Regions from separate parts of the Paenibacillus sp. USHLN196 genome, predicted to be linked through region 1. Evidence: riboswitches for the same ligand, from Rfam matches in the RefSeq annotation. Region 1 holds a riboswitch; each other region holds the start of a gene.

The links. Region 1 has a riboswitch for cyclic di-AMP ahead of WFI24_RS31425 (C40 family peptidase). Riboswitches for the same ligand answer to the same signal wherever they lie in the genome.
Region 2: it holds a riboswitch for cyclic di-AMP, as region 1 does, so the genes downstream of both, WFI24_RS32110 (3D domain-containing protein) here and WFI24_RS31425 (C40 family peptidase) in region 1, are expected to answer to the same signal.
Region 3: it holds a riboswitch for cyclic di-AMP, as region 1 does, so the genes downstream of both, WFI24_RS33360 (C40 family peptidase) here and WFI24_RS31425 (C40 family peptidase) in region 1, are expected to answer to the same signal.
Region 4: it holds a riboswitch for cyclic di-AMP, as region 1 does, so the genes downstream of both, WFI24_RS12230 (C40 family peptidase) here and WFI24_RS31425 (C40 family peptidase) in region 1, are expected to answer to the same signal.

Annotation. Positions count from the first base shown of each region.
Region 1 is NZ_JBBCYH010000022.1:47,518-51,531, reverse strand. It holds gene WFI24_RS31435 (sensor histidine kinase) at 1-556, shown strand, start outside; gene WFI24_RS31430 (response regulator transcription factor) at 658-1,365, shown strand; cyclic di-AMP (ydaO/yuaA leader) riboswitch at 1,532-1,665, shown strand; gene WFI24_RS31425 (C40 family peptidase) at 1,671-2,144, shown strand; gene asnB (asparagine synthase (glutamine-hydrolyzing)) at 2,351-4,014, shown strand, end outside.
Region 2 is NZ_JBBCYH010000024.1:49,923-53,936, reverse strand. It holds gene WFI24_RS32115 (TatD family hydrolase) at 119-889, shown strand; cyclic di-AMP (ydaO/yuaA leader) riboswitch at 1,131-1,384, shown strand; gene WFI24_RS32110 (3D domain-containing protein) at 1,657-2,841, shown strand; gene rnmV (ribonuclease M5) at 2,997-3,542, shown strand; gene rsmA (16S rRNA (adenine(1518)-N(6)/adenine(1519)-N(6))-dimethyltransferase RsmA) at 3,547-4,014, shown strand, end outside.
Region 3 is NZ_JBBCYH010000028.1:28,305-32,318, forward strand. It holds gene WFI24_RS33350 (M1 family metallopeptidase) at 1-764, shown strand, start outside; gene WFI24_RS33355 (hypothetical protein) at 775-1,617, shown strand; cyclic di-AMP (ydaO/yuaA leader) riboswitch at 1,872-2,009, shown strand; gene WFI24_RS33360 (C40 family peptidase) at 2,013-2,483, shown strand; gene WFI24_RS33365 (GNAT family N-acetyltransferase) at 2,839-3,333, shown strand; gene WFI24_RS33370 (c-type cytochrome) at 3,484-3,840, shown strand; gene rbsK (ribokinase) at 3,914-4,014, opposite strand, start outside.
Region 4 is NZ_JBBCYH010000004.1:493,393-497,406, forward strand. It holds gene WFI24_RS12215 (hypothetical protein) at 1-318, shown strand, start outside; gene WFI24_RS12220 (hypothetical protein) at 438-656, shown strand; gene WFI24_RS12225 (carboxymuconolactone decarboxylase family protein) at 782-1,111, shown strand; gene WFI24_RS12230 (C40 family peptidase) at 1,209-1,673, opposite strand; cyclic di-AMP (ydaO/yuaA leader) riboswitch at 1,679-1,810, opposite strand; gene pelA (pectate lyase) at 2,230-3,192, shown strand; tRNA gene WFI24_RS12240 (tRNA-Leu) at 3,367-3,451, shown strand; gene WFI24_RS12245 (alpha-galactosidase) at 3,880-4,014, shown strand, end outside.

The DNA.
Region 1 (4,014 bases):
TTTAAATGTAATCATAAATGATCTCTTTGAACTGTCTAAGATGGAGGAAGGTAAAATTGACTTAAAACTAATGTCTGTCGCACCCACTTCGATTATCCAAAGGTCTATAGATAAGGTTCAATTAAAAGCCCAAGAGAAAGATCTTACGATTCAAAGTAACCTGAGTTCCGTACCTCATATTTTTGTAGACCCTAACCGACTGGAACAGATCATTCTTAATCTGTTGGATAATGCCATTCGTTACACAGCTGAGGGGTATATTCAAGTTTCTTTAAGTTCTGAAACAGGTGGGGTGGCGATAAGTATTTGCGATACGGGACCCGGAATTTCAGCAGAAGAACTTCCGAATATATTTGAGCGCTTTTACCGAGTTGAGAAATCCAGATCTCGGGCATATGGAGGAACTGGACTTGGGCTGTCTATTGTTCAAAGTCTTGTAGTACAACAAGGAGGAACAATACAGGTAGAAAGTAAAATTGGAGAGGGCACGCGATTTAAAATAATTTTTCCGACCATCACGTCTTCTTCATTGAAATCACATAGTTCCAAAATATAATATGTAAAACAATTGAGCTAATGATATTTGAAAATTAAAGTAAGAAGAACGGCTATGTTGTAATATATCTATAGATTTTTGTATTGGATGGTGATGACCATATGAACAAGTTGAAAGCATTAGTTATTGATGACGAATGGAATATGAGAAATCTATTGCGTATTTATTTAACTAAAGAAGGTTTTGATATTACGGAAGCTCATAATGGAACCGAAGGACTGTCCTATCTTCAGAAAAATTCGTATCATGTCATTTTATTAGACGTTATGATGCCGGATATGGATGGTTGGCATCTTTGTAAAAAAATCAGAGCATTTAGTGAAACTCCTATATTAATGCTTACTGCTCGAGGGGATGTGAAGGATAAGGTGCATGGCTTAGGAGTGGGTGCTGATGATTATATGGTGAAACCTGTAAATTCAGATGAACTCATCGCTCGCCTGTTTGCACTTATTCGACGATCTTCACAGTCTTCGAGCCTAAAAGAAGTCGGTAGAAAAATCGTGTATTCAGACATGATTATTTATCCAGATCGAAGACAAGTTTTGGTATTAGACACAAATCTGGATTTAACCCAAAAGGAACTTGATATCTTGCTTATGTTGGCTGAGCACCCACAAAGAGTTTTCTCTAGAGATGAAATCATTGAACGTCTGTGGGGAAGTGACTTTTTTGGGGATAACCGAGTCGTGGACACCCACGTCAAAAATATCCGCGAGAAGTTACAGTTGGCTGGATTAGAACAGAATCCCATTCAAACAGTTTGGGGCATAGGATATAAGTGGTTGTATAGTGTAGAAGAGCCTTGAGCTTATAAGTAGAAGCTGGTAAAAAAAAGAATTTGTCCTAAGAAGCGATCGTTCCCTGAATTTAACAGGGGACGGTCTTTTCATTTTTTGTAGAGTAAGATATATGAGAATTCTACATAAAATCCACACATTATAACAATATAATACTCTATAGGTTACAAACATTTAACTATTTTTGCCGAATTTCGTATTGAAAACGGGGGAACCATTTGTTGGGTGAATTATTCTTGCAAGATAAGAATATAGGGAGCCTTTAACCGAATCCTTAAGCTAACTCCGTAGGCATCTAAGGGAGGAACAAAAGTTTGAAAAAGGTCATTTTGTCGGTGCTTGGAGCAGCAGTTTTATTTACCTCCACAGCAACGGGAGCATTTGCTAGTCAGGCAAAACTAACTGAAGAAATAAAAGAAGTGGTTGGAACGCCCTACCTTTATGGTGGGACCACAACATCAGGTTTTGATTGTTCCGGTTTTATCCTTTATGTTTTTAATGCATTTAAACTAGATTTGCCGCGCACCTCTAGTATGCAAGCAACAAAGGGATCGTTTGTAGAAAAAGAAGAACTACGCCCAGGAGATCTCGTTTTCTTCAATACAAATGGTCGCAGCATTTCCCATGCGGGCATTTATGTAGGTAACAATCAATTTGCACATTCATCAAGCAGTAAAGGTGTTCGAATTAGTAGCTTATCTGAAAGTTATTATAAATCCAGATATGTTACAGCTCGCCGAGTGGTTAGCGAGCAGAACTATCTTAAAATGATTGACGACAGTCATTAAAAATATGGACAAGCCCGTGAGGAGACGGGTTTGTCCATTTTGTTTACAACTTGCCTCGAACATATAGAATCACTCCAATGAACTAATCCAGTAAATATATAGATAACTTAAAAGAACGTGATTTATGATATAGACAGTATTCTTACACAGATTCCACATACATGAAGGCTAAACTAATCTTATATCGATTAGAGGAGATTAGCCCAATGTGTGGATTTGTAAGTTTATATAACAAATATCATGTGCCAGTAGATGCAAACATTCTGCAACAGATGACGGACTCCATAGCTCATCGTGGCCCAGATGATGAAGGGATATATATCCATGATCATATCGGTCTGGGTTTTAGGAGACTAAGTATACTGGATATTGAGCACGGGGCACAGCCCATGACCAATGAGAACAAAGATATTTGGTTGGTATTCAATGGAGAGATTTATAATTATAAAGAGTTGAGGGATTGGTTGAGTCAGAAGGGGTATACATTTTATACAGATTCCGATACCGAAGTATTACTGAGGCTTTATGAGGACGTTGGAATTAAATGTGTCAACTATTTACGAGGCATGTTTGGGTTCACCATATGGGATCAAAGGAGTGATCTTTTATTTGCGGCACGGGATCATTTCGGAATCAAGCCTGTTTATTACAGTGAGACCGCCTCCGGATACATGATTGGCTCTGAAATTAAAACGTTGCTGGCTTCAGGTAGGATTGATAGGGAAGTGGATGAAAATGCTCTTTATCAGTATCTCACATTTCAATATGTACCTGAACCTCTAACGATGTTCAAAGAGATCCATAAACTGAAAGCAGGCCATTATTTGATTGTACAGAATAATGGAATGACCATCAGACCGTATTACGAAGTGAAGTTTGAGCCCCATGAAAGTAGGTCGTATTCCGATTTAGTAGAGGAAACACGATCAGTAATAACGGAATCTGTTCGTATTCATAAGAACTCAGATGTCCCTAGGGGAGCATTCTTATCGGGTGGTATTGATTCAAGCAGTTTAGTTGGTTTACTTCATCGCTTGGAGCCAACCCAAACATTCAGCGTTGGATTTGATATGCCGGGCTATAGTGAATTGGATGATGCTAGGAAGACAGCAGCCTATTTAGGGACTGAGCATCATGAAATTCGGATTAATGCCCGCGACTATATAGATATACTACCTTCTCTAATATGGCATATGGATGAGCCAGTAGCAGACCCATCAGCCGTGGGTCTCTACTTTGTATCGAAGTTGGCTAGTCAGCATGTTAAGATGGCATTTTCAGGTGAAGGTGCAGATGAATTTTTTGGTGGCTACAACATTTATCGGGAACCCTATGCTCTCCGCATGTTTCAGGGTCTTCCAGGTCCATGGAGAAGTCTTGCAGGACATCTTGGACGATTACTGCCTACCGGCATGAAAGGCAAAGGATTCTTGGAAAGAGGGAGTCTTATTCTGCAAGAACGTTACTTTGGAAATGCGAAGATTTTTATGGATCATGAAAAAAGTAAGGTATTAGCACCATGGTTATCGGAGCAGGGAGTATGTAAACCAACCCAGCAGGTGACTAAGCCACTTTATGAACAAGCGAAGTTATATGATGAAGTCACACAGATGCAGTATATTGATATTCATACGTGGCTACGTGGGAATATCCTAATGAAAGCAGACAAAATGTCGATGGCAAATTCCTTGGAACTTCGCGTTCCCTTTGTAGATACCAAAGTATTTGAATTAGCTGCTACCATCCCTACTAAGTATAAAGTTACACCCACAGCAACTAAATTATTACTCCGTGATGCTATGAAAGATGTGGTTCCACCTGATGTACAGCAACGAAAAAAATTAGGTTTTCCTGTCCCAACGAGAGTATG
Region 2 (4,014 bases), on a different contig from region 1:
ATGGCAATATACAGATTCTCCAAAATGTTTTATCTATGAAGCAATGATATATTGAATTTTACACATTGAATTTTTAAACAAAGATAGTCGTTAGTTCGACATGAAGGGAGATACAACCATGATGCTTTTCGACACACATACACATCTGGATGCACCACAATTCGACGAGGACCGCGAGGACATGATTCAGCGTGCTGTGGATGCCGGAGTTGGTCGCATGATCAACATTGGCTTTAACCGTGAGACGATCCCGACCACCATGAAACTTGCTGAAACATATGATTTTATATATGCAGCTGTAGGGTGGCATCCCGTAGATGCGATCACAATGCAGGAGGGCGATCTGGAATGGATTGCATCTTTATGCAAGCATGAAAAAGTGGTTGCGATTGGTGAGATTGGGTTGGATTATCACTGGGATACTTCACCAAAGGAAGTGCAGCATCGCGTATTACGACAACAAATTGCATTGGCTCGTGAAGTGAACATGCCCATTGTCATCCATAATCGAGATGCGCACGAAGATATTATAAGAATTTTGCGCGAAGAGAAAGCTAGCGAGGTTGGTGGTGTTATGCACTCCTTCTCAGGCAGCTGGGAAACCGCGAAAAGTTGTCTCGATATGGGCTTCCACCTGTCCTTTGGAGGCCCGATCACATTCAAAAATGCAAAACAGCCCAAAGAGGTGCTGGCGAAGGTTCCGATGGACCGGTTTTTCATTGAAACAGATGCTCCATATCTGACACCTCATCCGTATCGTGGGAAACGAAATGAAACAGCGCATGTACGTCTGGTTGCAGAGGCAGCAGCGGAAATTAAAGGCATTTCGGTAGAGGAAATTGCTGCAATAACGACCAGAAATGCCATGGAACGATTTGGGATTCGTTAAAAAATTGAGTAAATCAGGTGAAAAAGGCAGGTAAGCGGAGGTAATTTGCTCTTTGATCCAAATAAATCAAGAATATTACAATATTTTAACCAAATATTCAGAAAAACGTACTTGATCAACGCTTTACAACATGCATCAAAACAGGATATCATCTTTTCAGTGAATTGTTGTGCGGAAAATTGGACAGATGTTCGGGGGATGAACAAAGGGACACTTTCCGATGAAACAACATTACTTTCATGAATCAGTCTCGCTGAGTCTCCGTTAACGGAGAGCGGGGGAACCAATAAGGCTTAAACAGCGGTGTATTTAGCTGCTGCGCATCATTCGCTGACCCAAAAGCAGCGAAAGGAATTGCGAAGCCATATTTGATTTCTTCTTTGGGTCTCGGGGTGAATTCAAGGGCGTCCGCCATGAGCGGATGACCCAAGATAGGGCGGCTCTCTTTCGCCCGAACCCGACAGCTAACCTCGCAAGCGGAAAAAGAGAGGCAACCTCGTGCATGAATTTCCGATATTCAAAATCATTCGGAAGCCACGAAAGAGTTCCTCTTACACTCTTTCTTTGGCTTTTTTTGTTTTTGAATAAAAGAAAGGTTGTCATCATACGGTAGGTATTCAGGAGGATGACATCATGTTGCGAAGATTGATTCATGGTGCAGAACCGGTCATATGGTCCGATCTGTGTTCTGTAGAAAAATTGGTATAGTCACGTCAAAGACATCATGCATTACTTTAGACGGCGAGGCTATGAAGGAGGACGGAGAAGTGGGCACATTCCAACCAGAAGAGACCCATGAGTCACGATCATCCAGTAAGTCTTTCGCGTTGCGGTGGAAGCATGAGAACATGCGTCAAATGGCATTGATCGCGATTTTCTCAATTGCGCTTACAATCATGATCTTGTTAGTCGTTTACGGTCAGGCCGGGAAACAAATTTCACTGGTTATTGATGGCAAAGCTCAGGTGGTAGAGACTCGTACAGGAATGCTTCAGGAAATGCTGGAGGAGCAGTCAATCACAGTCAGCCCTCACGATCAGGTATCCATTCCGCTCAATGGAGCAATTACAGATGGAGACCGAATCGTTATTGAGCGGGCCGTTCCAGTCAACATTACGGCAGACGGAGACACCAAGACTCTGTATACAACCGATTCATCGGTAGAAGATGCAATTCAAAAGTCAGGTATTCAAGTTGAAAATAATGATAAAGTATATCCGGCGCTTGGAACTGCTATCAAAGCGGATATGAAGATCCGTGTAGTGCGTGTAACAAAGCGTACAGTGGAAGTAGAGCAACCGATTGCTTACAAAGTAATTAAAACGGCTGACCCTAGCTTGTACAAAGGGGATAACCGTGTCGTTGTGAACGGCAAAGAAGGCAAACTTGTACAGCATATTGAAAAGGTATTCCAGGATGGAGAATTGGTCTCCAAAAAAATGGTTGGCAAATCGGTCGCGAATAATCGTGTAGATAAAGTGATTGCTGTCGGCACCAAAGCGAAACCGGTCGTGAAAGAACCTCAGATTCAGACAGTATCGGCTCAAACTTCTACAACCAAAAAGGCTACAACAACGAACTCGAAGAAAACATCTGCCTCGGGCAGCAAAGTAATTACCGTATCCGGAACTTCTTTTAAATACTCCAAAGTACTGAAGAACGTATCCATGACTGCCTACTCTTCCGAAGAGCCTGGCATTGGCACCAAAACAGCTTCCGGTACTCGTGTAACGGAAGGGCGCACCATTGCGGTTGATCCCAAAGTCATTCCAATTGGCTGGTGGGTATATATCGAGGGTCTGGGCTTCCGTCGTGCGGAAGATACAGGCGGTGCCATTAAAGGCAACAAAATTGATGTATATTATGACAGTGTGAAGCATGCCCTGAATTTTGGACGTAAGAAAGGCAAGACGGTCTACGTGATCGGCCCGGTGAAGCCGGAAGCGAACTAAAATCGTTTTACTTTGAAATGGGAATGCTATAAAATAGTTGCATGAATGATTCATGCGGAATATGCGGCGGAGGGGTCTGAATTCAGTCTCCCCCGCCGTTTGGCAGAGAAGAGGATATTCCTCTTCTTTTTGCGTTAGAAAGGAAGAAATGGAACATGATAAAAGAAGTGATTGTGGTGGAAGGCCGCGACGACACGGTAGCCATTCGCCGGGCTGTGGAAGCCGATACGATAGAAACAGGCGGATCAGCCATCAACCAACGCATTCTGAAACGGATTGCACTTGCTCAGGAGAGACGGGGAGTCATTGTACTCACAGATCCAGATCATGCCGGCGAGCGCATTCGTAAAATTATTGCGAATAAAGTTCCAGGCTGCAAGCATGCCTTCATTCCGGAGGCCGATGCGACGCGCAAAGGAGACATCGGGGTGGAGAACGCCTCACCAGAGGCGATTCGGCACGCGCTGGAACGCGTACATACTTCATACGAAGGTGCTCCAAGCCTCATCGATTGGGAGGACCTGATCGCGGCAGGACTCATTGTACACCCGCAGGCTGCCGCACGTCGTATGGAGATGGGCAATCTGCTGGGCATTGGATATTGTAATGGTAAGCAGTTCCACAAACGTCTGAGTGTATTTCAGATTACACGGGAAGAATTCTCCACAGCATTAGCGCAAATTGAACGCGAAGGATTGTGAGCATATGAAAGACATGGAAGAAACGATTGAAATTGCAACGCCCAAGCGAACCAAAGAGATTATTCAAAGACACGGATTCTCATTCAAGAAAAGTCTGGGTCAGAACTTTCTGATCGATCAAAATATACTGAACAAAATCGTTAATGCAGCCGATTTGGACGAGTCCAAGGGTGCGTTGGAGATCGGGCCGGGTATTGGAGCCCTTACGGAGCGATTGGCTCGGGTTGCAGGTCCTGTCACAGCCGTAGAGATTGATCAGCGCTTGATTCCAATCCTGGGAGAAGTGATGCAGCCTTATTCAAATGTACGTGTTCATCATGGGGATGTGCTGAAGCTTGATCTGGCTGAGTTGTTTAATACCGATTTTGCCTCCGTGGATAAAGTCAGTGTCGTGGCTAACCTGCCTTATTATGTAACGACCCCCATCATGATGAAACTGCTGGAAGAGAAGCTGCCGGTAGACAGCATCGTC
Region 3 (4,014 bases), on a different contig from region 1:
ACGGCATGGTTGCCAGCAATGAATTCGAAGAAGCTTGGCTGGATGAAGGGTTCACCTCTTATGCGGAAGACAAATTGATGGAGCAGGAATATGGACTGATCCCGAACCTGCCGGTACAATCGGGCCTAATTACGTCTCCTTCATCATTAACACAGGAATCCTGGAAGTTCGATTCTCAGAATGAGTATGCCGCCAATGTCTACACACGTGGCAAGCTTGTATTGCTCGGTATAGAACATCAAGTCGGGGCGAAAACGATGGAACGTATTCTCTCTACCTATGTGAAGAAGTACCGTTTCAAACACCCCACATCAGCTGATTTTCAGAAAGTTGTAGAGCAAGTAACCCGCACTTCCTGGTCTGATTATTTTGATCAATACATCTATGGTAACGGCATGGCTGATTTTGCTGTAGAGGATATTCGTGTCACACCTGTGCAAAAAGACGGCCAAACATTGTACGAGTCATCCGTGACGATCGTGAAAAAAGGGAGTGATTATAACGCTGTTCCTGTTCGCATTGCTTTTGAAGACGGGCATATCCTCACCAAGCAATGGAAGGGCAAAGAAGATCGCATCACCTATAAATTGACTCACACATCCCCTGTTTCCTGGGCCATGACCGATCCCCTATACACGATCGTGCTGGAGAACCGCCACATGAACAATTTCCTGAAATCCGGACTGGATGAGCGGGCGAAGTCCCGTTGGAGCATGAGTGTAACCAAACTAATAGAAGCCATATTCGGAGGTCTGTCATGGTGAGGTGGAAACGGTGAAAGCAAAAATACGTGAAGGTTGGTTTCTCGTCCGTCAGCATATGTTCATTGCAGCACTCTTATTTCTCTATCAGCTCATATGGGGATATTTCCTTTATCGAATGGTTCAATCGGCGGTCGTCCCACTACTCCTGCGCTATCCTGACCCTGATGCCGGAGAGTTAAGTACGCTTTTATTCAAAATGGAAAGCCAACTTAACCTGTCCACCCATCCGGAGGTTCATCGTTATCTGTGGATCCTGGGGGCTATGCTGTTGGTTCGCATGTTGATCAGCCCCCTCATTCAGGCAGGACTGCTCTACTCGCTTCAGCACTATAATAGTACAGAAGAGCGCATTCCATTCGTCCGCGGAATCAAAAATCTGTGGAAACCGATGCTGTTGCTCCACACCATACGTACATTATTGATACTTCTGCCCGCCTACTGGCTCGTGCCGAAGCTGTACTCCATTCTAATGGACGGATTTCATTCCCTTCAATTACTCTTGCCCGCCATACCTTATGTAGCTGCCTGGATCATATATGGCTGGATTATCCATCACATCCTGCTCTACATGCAGTTCGGTATTTCTGCACCGGAAGGAGAAGGTGGCATTCACGGCACACTCAAAGCGCTCTGGATTGCACTACGTCATCTCATCACCGTGATTGGCATTGCACTGCTACTGGGCGGTATTCATCTGCTTATCTTCGGGGCATTCACCTCAGCCTCATGGTTACTAACAGGACTCACTGGACTTATACTACAACAGACATATCCTCTTGCCAGATGTCTAATGAACCTGTGGAAAATATGCGCTCATTTTCGCTTATGGCAGTCCAAAACATCCAAAGGTTAGAGCAGGTAGTTTAAAAATTGTTACCATCGCATGTTAAACTCATGGCCTAATATGTACTTACAAATAGGCGAACCTCAACCTTTCCCCGTCAAAGGTCGAGGTTTTTTTTGCTAAATTTGTTGCTAAACGTTGCCAAATCAATACTCCTCTGTTACAATAATCGCAGTGAGTTTTTAGTAACAACTTTGTAATCTTTACATTCATATTTGTAACTACTTAAAATTAAATCGTCATTTCTTGATTTCGCAGGTGCATAACTAGCATAGCCAAATTCCTGGCACCTGGGAAGCGGGGGAACCAGTTATGGGTGAATTGATCTTGCTACAGAGGGATCATAGGGGACCTTCAACCGAATCCTTAAGCTAACCTCGCAGGCATTGGAAGGGGTATATCTCTTGTTCAAAAAGAAATTAACCGCAGCTGTACTTAGCCTCACATTCGCATTATCGCTTGGTGCAGGCAGCGCATTCGCAGATTCAAAAATGGATACAGTAATTGATTCAGCAATGGGAACTACATACAAAAGCGGAGGAACAACGCTTAACGGCTTTGACTGCTCCGGTTTCACACGGTATGTATTTGACAAATTGGGTATTGATTTGGCACGCCAATCCAGTTCCCAATTCGAAATGGGCGATTCCGTATCCCGCATGGAGATGAGAGCTGGCGATCTGGTATTCTTTAATACAACAGGTAAAGGCGTATCCCATGTAGGAATCTTTGTGGGGGATGGAAAGTTCGCACACTCCTCTTCTTCCAAAGGTGTTACGATCAGTGCATTGAGTGAAAACTACTGGGCCAATCGTTATGTTGGCGCTAAACGGATTATGAGCACGGACGCATATGAATCACTGGCCCTTGACTAGGGACAAGCTGAGCAACATGATGCTGTAACCATTAACCATACTGGAACAAAATAAGAAGCATAACAGAACCGCCCGGTACATTCTCCGCAGGAATGTATCCGGCGGTTTTTTTGTGCTTCATTCCCTGTTCACGTTGCAAGTAACACACGAGGCATATCCTGCGACATCAACAGCTTAACTTTACGTTCGTTTGTCCGTGCCCTTATGATGTTTTTACCCACCCCGTTATAATATAAACGAAATTACTGGAACTTTTGTTTCATTTTTTTCCCAAAGTTACAGACTTGCTAAAAGAACTGCTCTTTTGTAGAGTGGACTGAGGGTTTGGTAATGAATGAGAGGAGCGTGCAGATGTATGAATGAAGCCCCTGTGACGTTTCATGTTGTACCCATGCAAGAAGAACATGCGGAGCTTATCTGCAGTTGGCAATACGAGCCGCCTTACAATATTTACAGCTGGCTCCCCTGGGAGCAGATGAAAGGACTGGAAGTGGAATTTGGGGATGCACAGCTGCGGCAGGAACAATATGCGATTGTTCTAGATCAGAACGAACGCATATGTGGATTTGTTCAATACTTCCCCCTTCAAGACGTAACCCGGATTGGCCTCGGCATGCATCCAGAGCTGTGCGGTCAGGGTCAAGGGAAAGCTTTCGTCACCGCCATTGTACAGGAAGCCATTCGCCGGAACCCGACGAATGAGATTGACCTGGAAGTGCTGACTTGGAATGCCCGTGCCATTCAAGTCTATCTGAAGAGTGGATTTGTCACCCAGGATACATACGAACGACAGACCCCAAGCGGCTTAAAGCCTTTTCACTGCATGGTCTATAAAGGGCCTCGTGATTAGAATCCATTGCAAAATAACCAAATCTGCCCCTTGTTATGTGATTAGTTCAAAAAATTACCACAAAATGCTATGATGTAACTACAGGTTCCGTTATAATGATATGGATAGTTTCAGGTTAGATGATCTTTCATTCTGGAGGGGACATAAGGGATGCACAAATGGATCATGAGCGGGGTATTTTTTGCAGCATGCGCTTTAGCTATTGTTTTAATGTTTACGCTTCCAGGGAAAGAGGAAGTGGCTGAAGAAGCGAAACCAACCATGCCGGAAGTAACGATGGATGCAGGACAGGCTGAGGCACTGGTAAAAGCCAACTGTATTTCCTGTCACGGTGATCAGCTTCAGGGTGGCGTAGGTCCTGCTCTGGCAAACATCGGTAGCCAGGATGATCTGGAGAAGATCTATTCTACGATTGTCAAAGGTAAAGGTGGCATGCCTGCCTTTAAGGGCAAACTGCAGGATGAAGAGATTGCCAATATCGCCATGTGGCTGTCAGAGAAGAAATAATCTCTGCATACGCATAACAAAGAGGCCCTTAATCCCCTTTGGGAGGATAAGAGCCTCTTTGTTATACCAGTTATTAGGCCTCTGCGGCATGCTCAGCCAGAAAGGCCTCGACTTCACGTGCGGACGGCATCCCGGACTGGGCGCCGAGCTTCGTCACGGATAACGCGGCCGCGC
Region 4 (4,014 bases), on a different contig from region 1:
CCGGCAACAGAACAATTTTTTATTGATAAGCTGGCGGAATCGAAAGTTCATTTTGAACGTGCCCTGGATTGTAAACATACGGAATTCGATGACCTTTATCCCTATATGATTGAACATCCTCAATTTTTCTGGTACAAACGCTATGTTGCCTGGTCAGAATTACTGACGATTGTAGGCTTGTGCGAAGAGTTGTCCTTCTCTTGGAAAGAACAATTTACACCGCATCAAGTGGAGTACCTTGAAGAACGTGTGATGTCCGCCAAAGTGCTTGATTTTTGGTTCGAGAAGAACGACAGCAAAGAGCACGCGCAGCGGTAACTTTCAGTCGGGACATAATTTCGAATGACATGACAGTCCAATACAGTCACGTGAGACCTAAATGACTTTTCATTTAGGTCTCTTTTTGTAAATAAATTTGGATTATAGGAGCCATGAACATGATCAGTGATACAGAACTGGACGCTCTGCGTCTGTCAGGTGAGAAAGTAAGAGTAGTGAGGGACGAGCTGGAATCTAACGATGTCACAGGAATTGTAGTTGCCTGGGATGGCGAGCAGGTACTTATCCGTCGTCAGAATCGACGTGTCGTTAAGCTGGATCGTAATTACCGATATCAGTTGTTCAGCGAGCCGCGCCAAAGTTTACTTAGTGAGTAACGCTAGAACATGAACGTTTAATTGTTTGCAATTACCATGATTTCTTGGCATAAATGACTCACTCGGGTGAGAAGATAGGTACAGTGAGGATGATCTGTAACTATAGCCGAGAGGGTGTGCTGCAAATGACATTGATGAATGATAAAGTTCATGCCTACAAGGATCAGATTGGAGCATTAAGCGATGTGCTGCCAGGTGTGGTGAAGTCGTATCATGAGTTTACCGGAGAATGTTTTCAGCCAGGTGTGATTGATGCGAAGACAAAACAGCTGATTGCGCTCGGGATTGGACTATTCGCTAACAATGAGGTATGTACCTTCTACCATGTAGAAGAAGCTCGTGCCAAAGGTGCTACAGATCAGGAGATTATGGAGACCGTTGCAGTGGCTGGAGCTGTTGGAGGCGGACATGCTCTGTCTCAGGGTGCGATGAGAGTACAAAAGGCTTTACATTAAATACAGGTAAGGTAGTACAAGGATAGGTCCATACATGACTAGCTAAACAAAAGAGGAGGTTCCGGGTGATCCGGAGCCTCCTCTTTCTATATCATACCTATATTTTCCCTAACATCTTATCGTACATAAACTGTCCAGTTACCCGACGTGCTGTTACGTAACGATCATTGAAATATGGATTGGACAACTTGGTGATGCTTACCCCTTTACTGCTGGAAGCATGAGCGAATTGGCCTCCGCCGATATATACACCTGTATGTGAAATGCCTTTGCCCATCGTATTGAAGAATACCAGATCACCTGTGCGAATGTTACTTTTGGATACCGGAGTACCTGCTTTGGCTTGCTGCTGCGAAGTACGTGGCAATTCAATGCTGTATTTGTTGAAAAGATATCTCATAAACCCGGAACAGTCGAAGCCGGCCAGCGTCGTGCCACCCCACTTGTAAGGTATACCTGTCATGTTGTTCACTACGGAGTTAATACTGCTTGCCTCTGTGCTTGTTGCCCCGGATGTAAATAGTACGGCTGCTCCAAAAATGGAGATAATCAGTTTTTTCAAAATCAATGTTCTCCCTTCGATGCCTACGGAGTTAGCTAAGGGTTCGGTAGAAGGTTCCCTATATTTCCTATGTATAAGAATAATTCACCCAAATTGGTTCCCCCGTTTTCAAACATGAAACTCGGCAATGAATAATTAAGTTTTTGTAACTATTTGAAACTATATTGCATAAATGCGTAATTGTCAAACCCATTTAAAACCCTTCGTAGTACCCCAATGTTATCGGAATTACGGTTTTTATATGAAAGAGGGCATCAAGTTTGGGTATCATTCATGACAAAAACGTCATTATTGATTCGTTGAAGGTGATTTTGGATAAATGAATAGGTTTGTCATGAGTTAAAAGAACTATTCCGTTATGTAGAATTTAAGAGATTATATTCTTTAAGTTGCATATATTGACAAAAATCTATTTTTTGCATATTATCGTCTTATCCAATCCACATATTGGATGAAAATTGATTTTATTGTGCGATAAATTCAAATAAAGGAGGTTTGGGGATTCGTATCTTAAGTAAGGTAGAAGTGGAAGATTTATTAAAACAAACATAGGAGAGTGTTATCTTTGAAAGCAAAAAAAATAGTAACTTTTGTTCTAGCATGTACCATGGTATTCTCAGCCGTTGGAATGGCAGTTCTCCCTGTAGTAACGGTATCTGCTGCCGATGCATCAGGTACAACAGCAAGTATTTCCGATGTTTTGAAGAACCAGCTGCCAGATGGAGGTTGGAGAAAAGATTATAAACAAACCAGTGGAGAATGGGCGAAGTCCACGATTGACAACAAGGCTACATACTCAGAAATTAGAAGATTGGCGAAAGAATTCAAAAAGACGAATGATCCGCGTTACTCAGCGGCTGCAATTAAAGGAATCAACTTTTTGATCAATATGCAGTATTCGAACGGTGGATGGCCGCAAGTGTACCAAAGCTCCGGATATCACAAACACATCACTTATAATGATGATGCCATGATTAACGTTATGTACATGCTGGATGAAGTAGCAACGCGTAAAGGTGACTTCTCGTTTATCGATAGTGCCCTTGCCAATCGCAGTAAGAACTCTGTTGCTAAAGGTGTAGATGCGATTCTGAATACACAGGTCGTTTCAGGCGGTAAGCTGACAGCATGGGGACAACAACATGATTCCAGTTCCCTTAAACCGGCAAGTGCAAGAATCTATGAAGTACCATCACTGACGGCTGGAGAGAGTGTAACGATTGTTAAATTCCTGAAAACCAGACCTGCTAACGCTAAAATTACGGCATCCATTAACGGAGCTGAGGCATGGTTTAACAAAGTGAAGATTACCGGTTACAAGTATGAAAGAGCAAACGGAGACAGCAAAATTATCGCTGATTCCAAAGCTGCACCGATCTGGGCTCGTTTCTACGAAGTGGGAACGGATAAACCCATCTTTATCGGTCGTGACGGGGTCGTTAAATACAAACTAAGTGATATTGATAAAGAAAGAAGAGGCGGTTATGCTTGGTACGGTAACTGGCCTTCCAAGCTGTAAATAGTAAGGAGTCGAAGGTTTCATTGCGTCAATTCCTGGTAACTATAAGTAAAGCCCGACTCAGACATAGACCTCTGGTTCGGGCTTTATTGTTATTATTTTCATTGTTGACACGATAGATTCCGCATGATATATTATTTCTTGTCGCCGAGATTGCCTACGGAGATATAATATGCGGTCGTGGCGGAATTGGCAGACGCGCACGGTTCAGGTCCGTGTGGGCTAACCCCCCGTGGAGGTTCGAGTCCTCTCGACCGCATCATATGTAATACAAGAAGGTTCCTAGAATGGTATATTGCCACTCTAGGAACCTTTTTTCTTTGTTTATTTTATTTATCCATTAATGGATAAATTTTTGTTTTGCGATGGTTTGCACCTTTATTTCAGAGGGGGTAGAGATAATAAAGACGGGCGTTGAGACCGCAGAGGTCAACTATGGAACTCAGGGCTCGACCACGATTATAACACAGGTAACTGGGAGTAGGACACCGATTCACATATCATAAGTTTCTCTATATCTCCAGGACGTACCTACAGGGTCAAGTTGAGTTAAATCGCGTTATGGATCGGAAGATCGTTGCATGGAAAATGCTCTATTCGGTCTTTATAATGAGGGCAGACTTGGGTGGATGAGACATAACCAGCTCCGCTCAGGTCACAGCATGCAACAATAAGGAGGCATATGATGTGCTAACTAGTGATACAGCCGTACACGTGCAGCAACAGAATGTTAATCTTGTAAGCGTTACAAATGGGCACGTTAGCCTGGAGATCAATCTTGAAAATGGTGAAGTGTCCTGCATCGGCAACCAATCTTCCCAT